Regions from separate parts of the Burkholderia sp. PvR073 genome, predicted to be linked through region 1. Evidence: predicted binding sites of a transcription regulator. Region 1 holds the regulator's gene; each other region holds the start of a gene.

The links. The regulator HrcA, encoded in region 1, represses chaperone genes, less so after heat shock. The targets are predictions, from matches to a motif close to TTAGCACTCNNNNNNNNNGAGTGCTAA.
Region 2: the regulator HrcA is predicted to act here: its motif matches at 4,845-4,871, upstream of rpoH (RNA polymerase sigma factor RpoH).
Region 3: the regulator HrcA is predicted to act here: its motif matches at 1,500-1,526, upstream of groES (co-chaperone GroES).

What each region holds. Positions count from the first base shown of each region.
Region 1 is NZ_JBSRXO010000006.1:196,971-203,217, forward strand. It holds gene hemH (ferrochelatase) at 38-1,102, opposite strand; gene hrcA (heat-inducible transcriptional repressor HrcA) at 1,240-2,262, opposite strand; gene ACVK00_RS19835 (NAD kinase) at 2,393-3,295, shown strand; gene recN (DNA repair protein RecN) at 3,315-4,964, shown strand; gene glnE (bifunctional [glutamate--ammonia ligase]-adenylyl-L-tyrosine phosphorylase/[glutamate--ammonia-ligase] adenylyltransferase) at 5,081-6,247, opposite strand, start outside.
Region 2 is NZ_JBSRXO010000003.1:152,230-158,476, forward strand. It holds gene maiA (maleylacetoacetate isomerase) at 1-209, opposite strand, end outside; gene ybiB (DNA-binding protein YbiB) at 400-1,374, shown strand; gene leuA (2-isopropylmalate synthase) at 1,785-3,431, shown strand; gene ACVK00_RS12445 (nuclear transport factor 2 family protein) at 3,575-3,958, opposite strand; gene ACVK00_RS12450 (acyloxyacyl hydrolase) at 4,004-4,573, opposite strand; gene rpoH (RNA polymerase sigma factor RpoH) at 4,934-5,869, shown strand; gene cydP (cytochrome oxidase putative small subunit CydP) at 6,198-6,247, shown strand, end outside.
Region 3 is NZ_JBSRXO010000006.1:68,678-74,924, reverse strand. It holds gene ACVK00_RS19300 (cupredoxin domain-containing protein) at 1-52, shown strand, start outside; gene ACVK00_RS19295 (LolA family protein) at 49-681, shown strand; gene ACVK00_RS19290 (SRPBCC family protein) at 719-1,228, shown strand; gene groES (co-chaperone GroES) at 1,600-1,893, shown strand; gene groL (chaperonin GroEL) at 1,940-3,580, shown strand; gene ACVK00_RS19275 (hydroxymethylpyrimidine/phosphomethylpyrimidine kinase) at 3,751-4,617, opposite strand; gene ACVK00_RS19270 (rubredoxin) at 4,872-5,042, shown strand; gene ACVK00_RS19265 (hypothetical protein) at 5,148-6,247, shown strand, end outside.

The DNA of each region.
Region 1 (6,247 bases):
CGGCGAACGCAGTGTGCGCGGGGGGCGTCCCGTCATTTCAGTTCACCATTTCAGGCTGCGCGGCCTTCACCGGCCAGCCCTGCAGATTCTCGGCGATGATCTCGCCCACCGCGCCGATCCATGCGGGCGCGCCGTTCAGGCACGGAATCCGGTGGAAGGCCTGGCCGCCGCCCGCGATGAACTCGTCGCGCACCTCCATCCCGATCTCCTCGATCGTCTCCAGACAATCGGCCGTAAAACCGGGACAGAACACATCGGCTCGCCGCACGCCGGCCGCGCCGAGCTCACGCAGCGTCGGCGCCGTGTACGGCTGCAGCCATTCGGCCTTGCCGAAGCGTGACTGGAAGGTCACGCGGCATTCGAGCGTCGACAGCCCGAGCGCGGCCATCAGCAGCGCGCCCGTCTGCTGGCACTGGTCGGGATAGGGGTCGCCCAGGTCGAGCGTCCGTTTCGGCACGCCGTGAAAGCTCAGCACGAGCTTGTCGCCGGCGGCGAAGTCGGGCCGGCCGTGCTGCGCCCAATACTGGCGCACCTGCTCGGCGAGCGCGTGGATGTAGGCCGGATGGTCGGCGTACTGCCGCACCGTGCGCACTTCCGGCTGGTTGCGCATCCGCGCGAGCGCCGCGAACGCGGCATCGAATGCCGTCGCGGTGGTGGACGCCGAGTATTGCGGATACATCGGCATCAACAGCACGCGCTCGACGCCCGCCCGCTTGAACTGCGCGAGCGCCTGCGCAATGTTCGGGCTGCCGTAGCGCATCGCGTAATCAACCGTCACCTGATAGGCGTTCGATGCGAGCAGGTGGCGCACGCCCTCGGTCTGGCGCTCGGTGTAGACGCGCAGCGGCGAACCCTCGGGCATCCAGACGGCCGCGTATTTCTTCGCGGACGCGCGGCCGCGCAGCGGCAGGATCAGCGTGCGCAGCAGTACCTGCCAGATGACCTGCGGGATTTCGACGACGCGCGGGTCCGACAGGAATTCGGCCAGATAGCGCCGCACCGCGCGCGGCGTCGGGGCGTCGGGCGTGCCGAGATTGATCAGCAGCACGCCGATGCGATGGGCGGCCGCGACGCTCGAAGGCGGCTCAAGATCGAAACGCATGGGCAGGAACGTGCTCGGGGCACGCAGTCGGACGGCCCTCAATTATAGCGGGCCGCCCCGCTCGGGTCGGCTGGCCGTTCGGCCGAATGGCGGCGCTCGCGGCGCCGCGGCACGATGGCGGGACGGTGCCGGTCAGGTTATTGCTGGCTCAGCGTGAGCGACAGCAGGCGCGCGGTGATGTCGACGATCGGGATCACGCGGTTGTAAGCCATGCGGGTCGGGCCGATCACGCCGAGCGTGCCGACGATCTGGCCGTTCACCTCGTAGGGTGCGGTGACGACGCTCATCTCCTCGATCGGCACGAGCGTCGATTCGCCACCGATGAAGATCTGCACGCCCTGGGCGTGGCTCGACACGTCGAGCAGTTGCAGGAGGCCCGTCTTTTGGTCGAACACGTCGAACAGCTTGCGCAGCCGCGCCATGTCGGACGACAGATCCGCCACTTCGAGCAGGTTGCGCTCGCCGGAAATGAGCACGGTGTCCTCGGTATCGGGCACCTCGGTACTGGCCGTCACGGCCGCATGCATCAGCGTGGTCATGTCGCCGCGCAACTGGTCGATCTCGTCGCGCAGGCGGCGGCGCACCTCGTCGAACGACAGCCCGGCGAAATGCGCGTTGATGTAGTTGGACGCCTCGGTCAGCTGCGACGGCGAATAGTCGCGCGGTGTCGCGAGCATCCGGTTCTGCACGTCGCCCTCGGGCGTGACGATGATCAGCAGGATCCGCTTGTCCGACAGGCGCATGAACTCGATCTGCTTGAACACGTGGCTGCGGCGCGGCGTCAGCACGACGCCCGCGAACTGCGACAGGTTCGACAGCACGCTCGCCGCGGCCGCCACGACCCGCTGCTGGGGTTCGCCGGCCTGCAGCGTGTGCTGCACCTGCCGCGCGACGGCCTCGGCGTCGATCGGCGCCTCGACCGTCAGCATCGTGTCGACGAACAGGCGATAGCCGCGCGGCGTCGGCACGCGGCCGGCCGACGTATGGGGGCTCGACACGAGGCCGAGCTCCTCCAGGTCGGACATCACGTTGCGGATCGTTGCCGGGCTCAGCTCGAGCCCGGAGTAACGGGACAACGTGCGCGATCCGACCGGCTGACCGTCGGCGATATACCGTTCGATCAGGGTTTTCAGGAGGGTTCGTGCGCGAGGATCTAGCATGGTGGAAAATTTTAGCGCAACCGCGCCAGCACGGCGAGTGCCCGCGGCCACAGTCGTGCGGGCCGACCGATCCGGCCCCGTCTGCGCACAGCCGGTTCTTTTCGTCAACGAGCTATGGTGTAATGCCGGCATGAAAACCGGTAATCAGTTCAACACTGTCGCGCTCGTGGGCCGGAGCAACACGCCCGGCATCGCCGAGCCGCTCACCACGCTGGCCGGCTGCATCGCGAAGCTCGGCTTCGAGGTCGTGTTCGAAGTCGACACCGCTCGAGAGATCGGCATCTCCGGCTACCCGGCGCTCACTCCGGCCGAAATCGGGGCGCGCGCGGACGTGGCGGTCGTGCTCGGGGGCGACGGCACGATGCTCGGCATCGGCCGCCAGCTCGCGCCGTACAAGACACCGCTGATCGGGATCAACCACGGGCGGCTCGGCTTCATCACCGACATCGCGGCTGCCGACATGCAGGCGCGCGTCCCGGTGATCCTGTCGGGCAAGTTCGAGCGCGAGGAGCGCTCGTTGCTCGAGGCGCGGATCGTGCGCGACGGCGAACCGATCTACCACGCGCTCGCGTTCAACGACGTCGTCGTGAACCGCAGCGGCTTTTCCGGGATGGTCGAGCTGCGCGCGTCGGTCGACGGCCGGTTCATGTACAACCAGCGTTCGGACGGCCTGATCGTCGCCACGCCGACCGGCTCGACCGCGTACGCGCTGTCGTCGGCCGGCCCGATCCTGCACCCGCAACTCCAGGGCATCGTGCTCGTGCCGATCGCGCCGCATGCGCTGTCGAACCGGCCGATCGTGCTGCCGGACGATTCGAAGATCGCGATCCAGATCGTCGGCGGTCGCGACGTCAACGTGAACTTCGACATGCAGTCGTTCACCGCGCTCGAACTGAACGACACGATCGAGGTGCGCCGCTCGAAGCACACGGTGCCGTTCCTGCATCCGGTCGGCTACAGCTACTACGCGACGCTGCGCAAGAAGCTGCACTGGAACGAACACGCATCGAACGAAGACGACACGGCGTCCTGACGCACCACAGCCCGACACCATGCTCCGCCACCTCTCGATTCGCGACTTCGTCATCGTCGCCGCGCTCGATCTCGAATTCGACAGCGGCTTTACCGTCTTTTCCGGCGAAACCGGCGCCGGCAAATCGATCCTGATCGACGCCCTTGCCCTCGCACTCGGCGAACGCGCCGACGCGAGCGTCGTGCGCGCCGGCTGCGGCCGCGCCGACATCACCGCCGAATTCACGCCGCACGACCGCGTGGCGCGCTGGCTCGACGAGCACGCGTTCGACGCCGAGGACACCGTGATGCTGCGCCGCGTGATCGACGCGAACGGCCGCTCGCGCGCGTTCATCAACGGCACCAGCGCGACGCTCGCGCAGTTGCGCGAGCTGGGCGAGATGCTGGTCGACATCCACGGCCAGCACGCGCACCAGTTGCTGATGCGGCCCGACGCGCAGCGCGAGCTGTTCGACACGCACGCGGGGCTCGTCGCCGATGCCGCGAACGTCGCCCGCGCGTGGCGCGTATGGCGCGACGCGACGCAGGCGATCGACGCCGCGAAGGCGCACGAGCGCGAACTGCAGCTCGAGCGCGAAAAGCTCGCGTGGCAGCTCGCCGAACTCGACAAGCTCGCACCGCAACCGGGCGAATGGGACGAAGTCGGCAGCGAGCACAAGCGGCTGTCGCACTCGGCGAACCTGATCGCCGGCGTGCAGGGCGCGCTCAACGCGCTGTCCGAGGCCGACGACGCGATGCTCCCGCAGCTCGGCGCGATCGTGTCGAAGCTGCGCAATCTGGCCGACTACGACACGGCGCTCGGCGATGCCCTCGCGTCGCTCGAACCGGCCGAGATCCAGCTGCAGGAAGCCGTCTATTCACTGTCGCACTACGCGCAGCGCCTCGATCTCGACCCGGCCCGGCTCGCGCAGGTCGAAACGCGCCTCGACGCGCTGCACACGACCGCCCGCAAGTTCCGGCTGCCGCCCGGCACCCTGCACGAGGAACATGCGGCACGCCGCGCGCAGCTCGCCGCGCTCGACGCGGCCGCCGATCTCGGCGCGCTCGAAGCCGCGCAGGCGAAGGCATGGGAAACCTATCTCGCCGACGCGAAACACCTGTCGAAGGCTCGCACGCAGGCAGCGAAGGCGCTCGGCACGGCCGTCACGGCCGGCATGCAGGAACTGTCGATGGCGGGCGGCAGCTTCGAAGTCGCGCTCGTACCGCTCGCCGACGGCGGCCCGCACGGGCTCGAGCAGGTCGAATTCCGGGTCGCCGGGCATCCCGGCGTGCCGCTGCGGCCGCTCGCGAAAGTCGCGTCGGGCGGCGAACTCGCGCGGATCAGCCTCGCGCTCGCGGTGATCGCGAGCGCGGCAAGCCCGACGCCGACGCTGATTTTCGACGAAGTCGACACGGGAATCGGCGGCGGCGTCGCCGAAGTGGTCGGCCGCCTGCTGCACCAGCTGGGGCGTGACCGCCAGGTGCTGTGCGTGACACACCTGCCGCAGGTGGCCGCGCGCGGCGACCATCACTACCAGGTCGCGAAAGGCGCCGACGACCGCGGCGGCACCGTCTCGTCGGTCATCCCGCTCGACAAGACGAGCCGGGTCGAGGAAGTCGCACGGATGCTCGGCGGGCTCGAGATCACCGCGACGACGCGCAAGCACGCGAAGGAAATGCTGGCGGCCTGACGCTGGCAGCCGTTGGCCGAATGCAAAAAGACCGGCGCATGCCGGTCTTTTTTTGGGCGGGCAAACGCTCGATCACGCCCGCCCAGTGCCGCGGGCCGCGGATTCGAACGTCCGACTCAAACGCCCGTTTCGACGGCCCCGAACACGCGCGTCCACAGCGCCGTCACGGCCGCCCGCTCGTCGGCCACCAGGGCCGGATCGACCCGCGCCTTCTCCATCCCGTCGAGCCGCAGCTTGTGCTGCAGCTTCCGGTACTTGCGGTATGCCGCGCCGACACGCTCGGCCTCGTCCTCGCTCATCAGCCCGAAGCGCGCGACCTCGCGCAGCAGCGCGATATTGCCGGTGTTGCGGATCAGCTCGGCGTCGCTCGACGCATGCAGCAGCACCCAGTACTGGACGATGAACTCGATGTCGACCATCCCGCCGCGATCGTGCTTCAGGTCGAACAGCTCGGTCTGGTTCGGATGGCCCGCGAACACCTTGCCGCGCATGTCGACGATTTCCTTCGCGAGCACGTCGCCGTCGCGCGGTGTCGTTAGCACCTGCTGACGGATCGCCTCGAAGTCCATGCCGATCTGCGTGTCGCCCGCGCTGTAGCGGGCGCGCGTGAGCGCCTGGTGCTCCCACACCCACGCGGTGTTCGCCGCATCGCCCTCGCGCAGCTGGTAGCGGCGGAATGCATCGAGATCGGTCACGAGCAACCCGGCCTCGCCGTTCGGCCGCAGCCGCAGGTCGATGTCGAACAGCGCGCCCGCGCCGGTCGCGGTCGTGAGCCAGGTGATCAGCCGTCGCGTAAATGTCGTGTAGACGTCCGCCGAGCGCTCGTCGGGATCGTCGTACAGGAAGATCAGGTCGAGATCCGATGCGTAGCCGAGCTCCTTGCCGCCGAGCTTGCCGTACGCGATCACCGCGAACTTCGGCACGTCGCGATGGCGCTTCGCGAGCTGCGACCAGACCACTTCGATCGTCACGTCGAGCACCGCGTCGGCGAGCTCGGACAGGCGATCGCTCACGTGCTCGACCGACAGCTGGCCCGCCAGGTCGATCAGCAGGATGCGGAACACCTCCGCGTGCTGCGCATGCCGCAACAGGTCCATCTGCTGCTCGGGGCCGTCGGCCGCCGCGAGACGCGCACGCAGCGCATCCTTGAACGCGGGCCAGTCGAACGGGCTCGCGATCGCTTCGTCGTCGAGCAGTTCGTCGAGCAGCTGGGGATGGCGGATCAGGTAGCCGCCGCCCCAGCGCGTCGCGCCGAGCACGGACAGCACGCGGTCGAGCGCGGC
Region 2 (6,247 bases), on a different contig from region 1:
ATCGCGAGCGATTGCTGCAGCGTGGCATCGCCGTCGATCAGCGTCGGCACGACGGCATCCGGATTCACAGCGCGGTAGGCGTCCTTCAGTTGCTCGCCGCCGTCGCGCAGCATGTGCACGGGGACGGTTTCGTACGGCAGCTGCTTCAGGTTCAGGGCGATCCGCACGCGGTACGACGCGGAACTGCGGAAATAGCTGTAGAGCTTCATGGGATGTCTCTCGTAGTCATATTCGGCCGGCAACGCGATGCGCAGGGCACCGCCGGGAACCCGAGTTTAGCGCGCCGCGCGGTGCCGACGCGCGCGGCCGCGCCCTTGAGCGAGCCGCGCCCATGCGATACTCGGGGCATTCCTTACCGTTCACCGCGCGGCCCGATGCCGGCCGCCCGCCCCACGCCCGATGACCGCTCCCCACGACTCCGCAGCCTCGCCGTTCCCTTGCGCCCGCTTCATCAAGGAAATCGGCCGCGGCCCGAACGGCGCACGCGCGCTGTCCGCCGAAGACACGTTCGAGCTCTACCGCGCGATGCTCGATGGCCGCGTGTCGGACGTCGAGCTCGGCGCGATCCTGATCGCCTATCGCCTGAAGGGTGAAAGCGCCGACGAACTGGCCGCGATGCTCGCCGCCGCGCAGGCGTCGTTCGAACCCGTGCACGTGCAGGATGCCGCGTTCCGCCCGGTGTCGATTCCGAGCTACAACGGCGCGCGCAAGCAGCCGAACCTGGTGCCGCTGCTCGCGCTGCTGCTCGCGCGCGAAGGCGTGCCGGTGCTCGTGCACGGCGTCGAGCGCGATCCGGGCCGCGTGACGAGCGCGGAGATCTTCTCGGCGCTGTCGATCGCGCCGTCGACGTCGCACGACGCGATCGAGGACACGCTCGCCGAGCGCCGCGTCGCATTCGCGCCGATCGATGCGCTGGCGCCGCGCATCGCGCGCCTGCTGTCGATGCGCCGCGTGCTCGGCGTGCGCAACTCCACGCACACGCTGGTGAAGATCCTGCAGCCGTTCGCGCCGGCCGGGCTGCGGCTCGTCAACTACACGCATCCGCCGTACCGCGAGAGCCTCGCGCAACTGTTCCGCGATCATCCGGACGCCGCGCTCGGCGGTGCGCTGCTCGCGCGCGGCACCGAAGGCGAAGCGGCGGCCGACACGCGGCGCCAGGTGCAGGTCGACTGGCTGCACGACGGCGTGTGCGACACGCTGATCGAGGCCGAGCGCTCGTCGACCGACGCGCCGCCCGTCACACTGCCCGAATCGCGCGACGCGGCGACGACGGCCGCCTGGACGGACGCCGTGCTGCGCGGCGAAATTCCGGTGCCCGACGCGCTTGCGCGGCAGGTCGCGACAATCGTGCGGATCGTCCGGACCGCACCGTAAACGGTATCCCGGGTCGGCCGCATCCGGGTCGGCCCCTTTCGCGCCGACCTTTGAACCGACCATTTGACACGCGCATGCATCCTGGCATAGAGTTGTCGCCATGCGTTCCTTTCCGAACACCCTCCGAATTACCTCCGGCCGCCTAGCGCGGTCGCTATCGCTACGACTAGCCTAAGGCTCTCGTAGCGCCGTGTGCTGTCCGCACGGTCCCTCCAGCAGTTCCTCGCAGCACCCTTCTCGCAGTTTTTACAACCCGAAGTCGTCAGCATTCGTCCGTCTATCCGTCGGTCGATTCGCGAAGATCATCCGCATCCGCGGCGCGTTTTTTCCTGCGCCACGGTGCGAGGCAGCGCCAACCGTCGCCCCTGCCGCCCGTCTTCGCTCGCGACTTGAGACCCGAGGTCCAGAAGATGAAGCGCAACCCGCAAGACAAGTACCGTCCGTTCGAACCCGTCCGCCTCAATGGCCGCCGCTGGCCGACCCGCACCATCGAGCGTGCGCCGGTCTGGATGAGCACCGACCTGCGCGACGGCAACCAGTCGCTGATCGAGCCGATGAGCATCGAGCAGAAACTGGAATTCTTCGACATGCTGGTTGCGATCGGTTTCAAGGAAATCGAAGTCGGTTTTCCGTCGGCGTCGCAAACCGACTTCGATTTCGTCCGCAAGCTGATCGACGACAAGCGCATCCCCGACGACGTGACGATCGAAGTGCTCGTGCAGTCGCGCGAAGACCTGATCGCACGCACCTTCGACGCGCTCGAAGGCGTGCCGCGCGCGATCGTGCACCTGTACAACGCGATCTGCCCGTCGTTCCGGCGCATCGTGTTCGGGATGTCGAAGGACGACGTGAAGGCACTCGCGGTCGACGGCACGCGCCTCATCAAGGAACATGCGGCGGCCCGCCCGGACACGCACTGGACCTACCAGTACTCGCCGGAAACCTTCAGCATGACCGAACTGACGTTCGCGCGCGAAGTGTGCGACGCGGTCGCGCAGGCATGGCGGCCGACCCGCGATCACAAGATGATCGTCAACCTGCCGGCGACCGTCGAAGCCGCGGGCCCGAACGTGTTCGCCGACCAGATCGAGTGGATGGACCGCAATCTCGCGTACCGCGACAGCATCGTGCTGTCCGTGCATCCGCACAACGATCGCGGCACCGCGGTCGCGGCCGCCGAACTCGCGCTGCTCGCGGGCGCCGACCGCATCGAGGGCTGCCTGTTCGGCAACGGCGAGCGCACCGGCAACGTCGATCTCGTCACGCTCGCGCTGAACCTCTATACGCAGGGCATCGACCCGGGCCTCGATTTCTCCGACATCGACGCGGTGCGCCGCGTGGTCGAGCGCTGCAACCAGATTCCGGTGCATCCGCGCCATCCGTACGCGGGCGACCTCGTGTTCACCGCATTCTCCGGCTCGCACCAGGATGCGATCCGCAAGGGCTTCGCGCAGCAGCGGCCCGACGCGGTGTGGGAAGTGCCGTATCTGCCGATCGACCCGGCCGACCTCGGCCGCAGCTATGACGCGGTGATCCGCGTGAACAGCCAGTCCGGCAAGGGCGGCGCGACGTTCCTGCTCGAACGCGGGATGGGCTTCACGCCGACGCGCCGCGTGCAGATCGAATTCAGCCACGCGGTGCAGACGCTCGCCGACGCGTCCGGCGAGGAAGTGACCGGCGATGCGATCTGCGCGCTGTTCGCCCGCGAATTCTTCGAGACCGCCGGCCCGGCCGCGCGCCACGGTGATGCCGCACGCTGGCAGAACCGCGACATCGCGGCTGCGCCGCCGGCCGACGCGACGCCCGAAGACGCCGTGCAACGGATGGCCGCAGCCTTCGCGACGGCGGCCGGCGCGACGATCGACGTCGCGTCGTGCGAACACGCGCGCACGACGGACGGCAGGATCGCGGTATCGGTCGGCTGCCGGATCGGCGATGCGCCGCTGCGGCACGGCGTCGGGGTGCACGCCGATGCGGCGAGCGCCGCGCTCGACGCGGTCGTCAGCGCGATCAACCGCTCGACCTGGCAGTGCGCCGACCGACGCGCGGCGGCCTGAGCACCGGGTTTCACTTCAGGGTTTGAACGTCAGGGAGCGGGGCGTGACCGCCCGTGCGCCGCGCGATCCGCGCCGCACGGGCCAGCAAAAAGCGGCCCAGGAGGCCGCTTCGGTGGGGACATGCAAAGGAGCGCCACGCGCGCTCATGTCTCGGTCGCGCACCGCGTCGCCTGCCACGCCAGCAGGCGCCAGTGGCCCCGCTCGTGGGTATGGACGGCCGTATAGGCGATCGGAAACACCAGCCCGCCGTTGTTCGTTTCCATCTCGATCAGCGCGCGCCCGGTGACGACGCAGGTGGCGTCGCCGACGGGCAGCAGGTCCTGCGACTGGATTTCGATCTGACGATAGCGGCGGCGGCCGGCGACGATTGCGTCGATGAACTGCTGCTTGGTTTCGCGTTTGCCGTTGGTGTGCACGAAGAACACCTTGTCCGACAACTGCGCGTCAAGCGCCTCGCCGTCCCCGTCGACCATCGCCCGGAACCGATCGCGCTCGAGTGCGCGAATCGCATCGACCACCTTCGTCATCGCCTGACTCCTCGGCAACGCGCCCGCCGTGCGCGGGCGTGCGGATCAGAAGTTGTACTGCACGTAGAACTGGTGGAAATTTATACCAGGATTCGGCTCTTTGATACCCGCGTTAGACACATGTTGAAAACGGTAACCGAGCTGATATTGTTGGCGTTCTCCGAACTGCGCGCCGACACCGACCACGTCCGCGAACTGGAAGGACGTCGACAGCGACAGATTGTTCGAGATCGTCGGGTGAGTCAGGAACCGGATGCCGGCGCCGGCCTCGATGAACGGGCGAACCTGGCCCGCGCTCTTGATGAAACGGAACATCGGCGTCGCGCCGAACTCCCCGATATTGGCGTGAACGTTGCCGCCGGTATGCCAGTAGCCGGCGTGGCCTTCCATCACGAACGCGAAGTGCCAGCCGCCGATTTCCCACCAGTTCCAGCCCGGATCCCACACCACCGCGAGATCGGCCTTGTCGATCCCGTGGCGATCGGAAAACCCGCCGCCCGCCTGGATCCCCCACCGGTCCGCGAATGCGGCCCCCGATCCGCCCAGCAGCGACGCCGCCAGCAGCGCATCCAGCGCAAGCCGGCGAGGGGACCGGCGATTCTTCTTATTGTTCATCTGACACTCCAACTTTGCGGGTTGAATGGAGCCTTGCCGCAGCGGCCGGCCCGAGCGAACTGAATGGTATGGTAAAGGACTTTTCGGATCGGCATCACGAAGCGAAATTGTTTGCTTCCAAAACTACAAAAATCGAAAACGTCTACTGATTACCATCTGAAACAAGGGTTTACGGAACTTCGTCCAGCGAGCCCTGTCGCAAATTAGACTATCGACTCGACAAGTTCGATAGAAAAACCGGGAACTTGGATGCCCACGCGCCCTCTAAGGATTAGCACTCGAATTACGGGAGTGCTAAGATGGGCCCCGGAATCTCATCCGAGACCAGGGGTTTGTCCCTGATTCCAAAGGAGTTTTTTAGTGAGCCACGCCCTGACCCTTCCGAACACCCTGAGCCCGACGCCGGCCAAGGCCGAATCGGCAGGCTCGCTGGCGCTCGCAACTCATTCGATGTTGCCGGGCCAGCTTGGCAACATCGACGCGTATATCCAGGCCGTCAACCGGATCCCGCTGCTGACCGCCGAGGAAGAACGCCGCTATGCGACCGAATTCCGCGAAGACAACAACCTCGACTCGGCACGCCGCCTCGTGCTGTCGCACCTGCGGCTCGTCGTGTCGATCGCGCGCAACTATCTCGGCTACGGCCTGCCGCACGGCGACCTGATCCAGGAAGGCAACATCGGCCTGATGAAGGCGGTGAAGCGTTTCGACCCGGCGCAAAACGTGCGCTTGGTGTCGTACGCGATCCACTGGATCAAGGCCGAGATCCACGAGTACATCCTGCGCAACTGGCGGATGGTGAAGGTCGCGACGACGAAGGCGCAGCGCAAGCTGTTCTTCAACCTGCGCAGCCACAAGAAGAGCATGCAGGCGATGACGCCCGAGGAAATCGACGGCCTCGCGCAAGAGCTCAACGTCAAGCGCGAAGACGTGACCGAGATGGAAACGCGCCTGTCGGGCGGCGACATCGCGCTCGAGGGGCAAGTGGACGACGGCGAGGAGTCGTATGCGCCGATCGCCTACCTGGCCGATTCGCACAACGAGCCGAGCGCCGTGCTCGCCGCGCGTCAGCGCGACATGCTGCAGACGGACGGCATCGCGCAGGCGCTCGAGGCGCTCGACGCACGCAGCCGCCGGATCATCGAGGCGCGCTGGCTGCACGTCGACGACGACGGTTCGGGCGGCTCGACGCTGCACGATCTCGCGGCCGAATTCGGCGTGTCGGCGGAACGCATCCGCCAGATCGAAGCGAGCGCCATGAAGAAGATGCGCACCGCACTCGCCGAATACGCATAAATCCGCGATTTAGAGCGCTTCACCGAAAACCGCTGCCCGACCGGCAGCGGTTTTTTTTCGTCTGTCGTTTCGCACATTGCTCCGCTAATTAATCGGCCTTATTGACCGGCTATCGGACGGATTCCAGCCCCATCCGCATACCCTTGATCTACCTCAAGTTTTGGCCCGCGATTCGCGACGGTCTGCCGCAGCGCGGCACTCGGCATCGGAAAGCCGGCGCTTTAAAATTGGCATGTCGGCTTAAAAGGATTAAAACAGCTTAAGTGCCGTCATAAATCCGACGTAAAGTCGCCCCAAAACCCACGTAAATCGATTCAGGATAATCGCCTTGATCTCGATCAACAAAGAGCCTGCGCCGCCTCCCCCGCGGGCCGCCGG
Region 3 (6,247 bases), 130 kb from region 1:
CCATCGCGAACGCGGCATGGAGGGCGTGCTCGACGTCGAGGCGGCGCCATGATCGCCGCATTGCTGGCCGCGAGCCTGATAGGAGCGAGCATGACAGCCGACCCGGTGACCGTTGCGCAGGCACATTTCGACCAGGTCCGCTCGTACCGCGCGACGATCCGCTTGTCGGCGCAAAGCGGCGAGCGCACCGAATTCCACTATGCGTACCTGAAACCCGGTTTCGTCCGGATGGACTTCGTGTCGCCCCATCGTGGCGCGGTGCTCGCGTACGATCCCGGCGACGGCAAGGTCCGGCTGCGCCCGTTCGGCGAGCATGCGCCGCCCGCGCTGAGGCTGTCGCCGTCCAATCCGCTCGTGCGCGACCGCAGCGGCCATCGCGTCGACCGCTCGGACGTCGGCGAGCTGCTGCGCAACGTGCATGCGCTGCAGCAGGGCGGCGCGACGGTGACGGAAGGCGAGGAGACCATCAACGGGCGGACCGCGCTGCGCGTGTCGGTGACGGGCGGCCCCGCGCACGTGGTCGACGGCGTGCATCGCTACCGGCTGTGGCTGGACACCAAGGACGGTTTTCCGCTGAAGGTCGTCAGCTTCGCGGATGGTGACGGCGACCCGCTCGAAACGGTGACGCTCGACGACGTCGAGATCGACGTCGCGTTTCCCGCCCGCTTTTTCGCGCCCTGATTCCTGATTCCTGATCCCGACTCGTGCCGGAGGTTGCATGGCGGAATACCGGTTTTCGACGACGTGGCGCGTGGACGCGCCGCTCGCGGCGGTCTGGGACGCGATCTACCAGGTCGACCGCTGGCCCGACTGGTGGAAGAGCGCGGTACGGACCGTCGAGATCGAGCGCGGCGACGCGCGCGGCGTCGGCGCGCTGCAGCGCTACACGTGGAAAGGCGCGCTGCCGTACCGGCTGACCTTCGACATGCGCGTGCTGCGCGTCGAGCGGCCGCATGTGCTCGAAGGCCGCGCGAGCGGCGCGATCGAAGGCGACGGCTGCTGGTCGTTCGCCGGCGACGGCACCCGCACCGTCGTGCGCTACGACTGGCACATCCGCACGCGTGAGCGCTGGATGAACTGGCTGGAGCCGCTCGCCCGCCCGCTGTTCATCTGGAATCACGACGTCGTGATGCGCGAAGGCGCGAAAGGGCTCGCGCGCCTGCTCGGCGCGACGGTCCAGACCGACGGCCGGACGTTCCAGCCGGTCGCGGGCTGTCCCGACATGTGACGAACTGGCACCTGATAGGTGCCCCAGCGGCGCCCGAGCGGGTCTTTTCCTGTGGTGTCAGACGATCGCGGGAACTTGGTGCTTACCCCGTGTCAAAGCGGTGCGCGGGTCGGGAAATCCCGCATCTGCCTGCTGCCGGAGCACAGTATTGACGCCTACCTGTTTGTTTCAAAAGGTTTTTTCAATTCCATCCCCGTTTTTCCGTCGTTTCGGCCCCCGCGAAAAAACCTCCGGTTTCCCTTCTTGAATTTGTCAAAACCCGTCCATATAATTAGCACTCGCTGCACGAGAGTGCTAACAATTCTCTGCCGGGCGACCCGCCGGGCAGATTCCCTAAGCGTTCTTCAATCTCAGTCAAGAGAGGAGTGAATATGAACCTTCGTCCTTTGCACGATCGCGTGATCGTCAAGCGCCTGGATCAGGAAACCAAGACCGCCTCGGGCATCGTGATCCCCGACGCAGCAGCTGAAAAGCCGGATCAAGGCGAAGTCCTGGCCATCGGCCCGGGCAAGCGCGACGACAAGGGCGCACCGATCGCACTCGACGTGAAGGTCGGCGATCGCGTCCTGTTCGGCAAGTACGCTGGTCAGACCGTCAAGGTCGACGGCCAGGAACTGCTGGTCATGCGCGAAGAAGACATCATGGCCGTGGTCAACGCGAAGTAAGCGTCCACTGACGGTACATATTCCCAAGAATTCAAGGAGTTAGAAGATGGCAGCTAAAGACGTCGTATTCGGCGATTCCGCCCGTTCGAAGATGGTCGAAGGCGTGAACATTCTCGCCAACGCGGTCAAGGTCACGCTGGGTCCGAAGGGCCGCAACGTGGTGCTCGAGCGCAGCTTCGGCGGCCCGACGGTCACCAAGGACGGTGTGTCGGTCGCGAAGGAAATCGAGCTGAAGGACAAGCTCCAGAACATGGGCGCGCAAATGGTCAAGGAAGTCGCTTCCAAGACCAGCGACAACGCAGGCGACGGCACGACGACGGCAACCGTCCTCGCGCAATCGATCGTTCGCGAAGGCATGAAGTACGTCGCATCGGGCATGAACCCGATGGACCTGAAGCGCGGCATCGACAAGGCAGTCGCAGCGGCTGTCGAAGAGCTGAAGAAGATCAGCAAGCCGTGCACGACGAACAAGGAAATCGCGCAAGTCGGCTCGATCTCGGCGAACAGCGACACGTCGATCGGCGATCGCATCGCTGAAGCGATGGACAAGGTCGGCAAGGAAGGCGTGATCACCGTCGAAGACGGCAAGTCGCTCGCCGACGAACTCGACGTCGTCGAAGGCATGCAGTTCGACCGCGGCTACCTGTCGCCGTACTTCATCAACAACCCGGAAAAGCAAGTCGCCGTCCTCGACAACCCGTTCGTGCTGCTGCACGACAAGAAGGTGTCGAACATCCGTGATCTGCTGCCGGTGCTCGAGCAAGTCGCGAAGGCTGGCCGTCCGCTGCTGATCATCGCTGAAGACATCGAAGGCGAAGCGCTCGCAACGCTGGTCGTCAACAACATCCGCGGCATCCTGAAGACCGTTGCGGTCAAGGCACCGGGCTTCGGCGATCGTCGCAAGGCGATGCTGGAAGACATCGCGATCCTGACCGGCGGCCAGGTGATCGCGGAAGAAACCGGCCTGACGCTCGAGAAGGCAACGCTGGCAGAACTGGGCCAGGCGAAGCGCATCGAAGTGGGCAAGGAAAACACGACGATCATCGACGGCGCAGGCGAAGCCGCGAACATCGAAGCACGCGTGAAGCAAGTGCGCGCGCAAATCGAAGAAGCGACGTCGGACTACGACCGTGAAAAGCTGCAAGAGCGCGTGGCCAAGCTGGCCGGCGGCGTGGCAGTGATCAAGGTCGGCGCTGCGACCGAAGTCGAAATGAAGGAAAAGAAGGCACGTGTCGAAGACGCACTGCACGCAACGCGCGCAGCTGTGGAAGAAGGCATCGTGGCAGGCGGCGGCGTTGCACTGATCCGCGCTCGCACGGCAATCGCAAGCCTGACCGGCGCGAACGCTGACCAGAACGCCGGCATCAAGATCGTGCTGCGCGCGATGGAAGAGCCGCTGCGTCAGATCGTCACGAACGGCGGCGAAGAAGCCAGCGTCGTGGTGGCGGCAGTTGCTGCAGGCCAGGGCAACTACGGCTACAACGCAGCAACGGGCGAGTACGTCGACATGGTCGAAGCCGGCGTCGTCGACCCGACCAAGGTCACGCGCACCGCACTGCAGAACGCAGCTTCGGTTGCTGGCCTGCTGCTGACGACGGACGCAGCTGTCGCAGAACTGCCGAAGGAAGATGCACCGATGCCGGGCGGCATGCCGGGCGGCATGGGCGGCATGGGCATGGACATGTAATCGACTTCGGTCGATGGTGTCCGGAGCGCGCAGCGATGCGCGCTCCAGCCAAAAGAAAAGACCCGCAGCGATGCGGGTCTTTTTTTATGCGCGAGCGAAAGGGGCGGACCTGCCGCCCCGAGGCGATGGCGAGCCGCGCGCGACGGCGGCGCGGGGCCGCCGTGCGGGCGTCAATGGCGGTGCGACGTCCTCGGCACCGGATCGGCCTTCACGGCCGGCGGCGTGTCCGCATCGTCGTTGCTGCGGGCCCAGAAGAACCGGTCGGGCAGGTACGCGCCCATGCCGGGCCGGAACGCGTCACGCACGGACTGATACAGGTATTCCTGCGCTTCGCGCACCGCTTCGGGCGGCTCCTGGCCGTTCGCGAGCAGTGCCGCGATCGCCGCGCCGAGCGTGTCGGTGATGCCCATCAGCCGGTGCGGCGAACGATCCCACATGTCTTCGCGAAGCTGGCCTTCCTCGCCGTACAGCGTGTTGACGAGCCGGTGCGAGCCCGTCTCCGACGACAGGATGTACTCGCAGCCCTGCGACAGCAGGTGCGACACGGCCGCGTCGAGATTCGGCGCCTCGGCGTCGCCGTCCGGCTGCGCGAGTGCGAGCAGCGTCGCGTGGTCGGCGACCAGCAGCGTCGTCTGCGGCGCGAGCAGGTCGGCGATCGATTCGCGCAGGTCGTCGGCGGCAAGCACGTGCTCGTCATCGAGCGTGAAGTCCGGTGCGAGCACGAGCGGCACGCCGTCGTAGTCGGCGACCACTTCGGCGATCGCGCTCACGACTTCCGCGCGCGTTGCCGCGCCGATCTTGAACGCGGCGATCGGCATGTCCTCGAGCAGCATGCGCGCCTGGGCGGCGACGACATCGGGATCGAGGCCGGTGACTTCGTCGCAGGCGGCCGAGTCGCGCACGGTATAGCCCGTCAGGACGGACACGCCGTGACAGCCCATGCTCGCCAGAGTCATCAGATCGGCTTGGATGCCGGAGCCGCCGGTGGGATCGGAGAGGCCGAAGGTGAGGACGATCGGAGGGGCGTTGCTGGACATGTAAAAAAGGGGCAAGAAAAAAACGGGGAAGCGACGGAACTGCGGACGGCGAGGCGAAGTGGGCGGTTTTGGCCCGGTGTTGCCCGGCAGGCCGCACTTTTCAGCCATTATGCGGCGGAATTCGGCCCGCACGACGGATTTTTTAGCCCAACGCAACGTAGTCGCCGTACTCCAGCGCGATTGCTAGGCAGTCCGGCCCCGACACGGTACCATCATGGCTCCCGAATTTACCGACTTTCCCGACGCGGCTTAAGATGGAATACAAGAGCTGGATGTGCCTGATTTGTGGCTGGATTTATGACGAAGAAGCCGGACTGCCCGAAGAGGGCATCGCCCCGGGCACGCGCTGGGAAGACGTCCCCATCAACTGGACGTGCCCCGAATGCGGTGCTCGCAAGGAAGACTTCGAGATGGTCCAGATCTGATCGGACCCTCGGCCCACGGACACACCGCTCGCGGCCTCGCGGTTGCCCGGCGCTTGCGCGCCGCGGCCGGCGCGAGCGACTAGACGATGACAGGCGCGCGTGTCCATGACGTCCGATCCGGCGAACGTTCCCCTCCCTGACGCACTGCCCAACCCGCGTGGCGGGGCCGTGCGCGCGGCCGACGCGTGGCTTGCGGCGGCCGCCGACGCATTCGAGCGCCGCGACGACGCGGCCGCGCCGCTGTCGGCCGCCGCCGCCGTGCTGGCGGAGGCCGGCTGGCTGCCGGCCGCCCGTTTCGCGGGGCAACTCGCCGCCGCGGCGCCGCTCGTCGCCACCGAACCGACTTCCGCTGGCTGGCGCATCGCGCTGCGCGATTTTCGCGCGGCGGTCGGGCGCCACAATCTGCGCGAGCTGGCCTGCTCGCCGCTCCTGTTCGACCATTTCCGTGCGCTGCGTGCCCAAGGCGCGGCCGACCTGCACGCGAGCGTGCCGCTCGACGTGCTGGCCCTCGTCGGGCGCGCGACGCCGCCGGCGACGCTGCGGGCGATGCCCGACGCGTTCGCGAGCCGGGCGCGGGCCCGCTACGAGCAGGCGCTGCTCGGTGTGCTGCGCACGTCGAACGGTACGCCGGACGCGGCGCTCGACGAACTCGATGCGACCCTGGCCGCGCTGGCCGCCGACGGCCCGTACGACTTCTGGCGGCTCGCCGCCGCGTGCCTGCGCGCACTGCGCGCCACCAACGCGCCCGAACTGAAACGTTTCCTCGCCCGGACCAACCTGCTGCTCGGCGAGCACGCGCAGGGCAGGCGTCATGCGCCGCCGGCGCTCGTGCGCGAGACGGTCGCACTGCTATGGCGCGATTTCGCGCTATTTGGCGCGGCCGCCGAGGATGTCGCGCTCGTCGACGTGCTGCACGACTATGGGCTGACCGTGGACTGGCACGTCGCCGGCACGCCCGCGTCCGAGGCGCTGTGGGAAGCCGACGCCGCGCAGGCCGAGCATGATGCGGTCGCGGTGGCGCCCACCCGCATGCTCGGTGTCGTGACCGTCAACGCGCATGCGTACGAGGATTTCCTGCAGACCGCCGATGCGTCGATGGCCGAACTCGCGCTCGATCCGGGCACGGCCGATGCGGGGGCCGCATGGCGCGCGTCCGCGGCCGCCTATCGGGTCGGTACGGCCGCGTGCGCGCTCGGGCTCGGCCA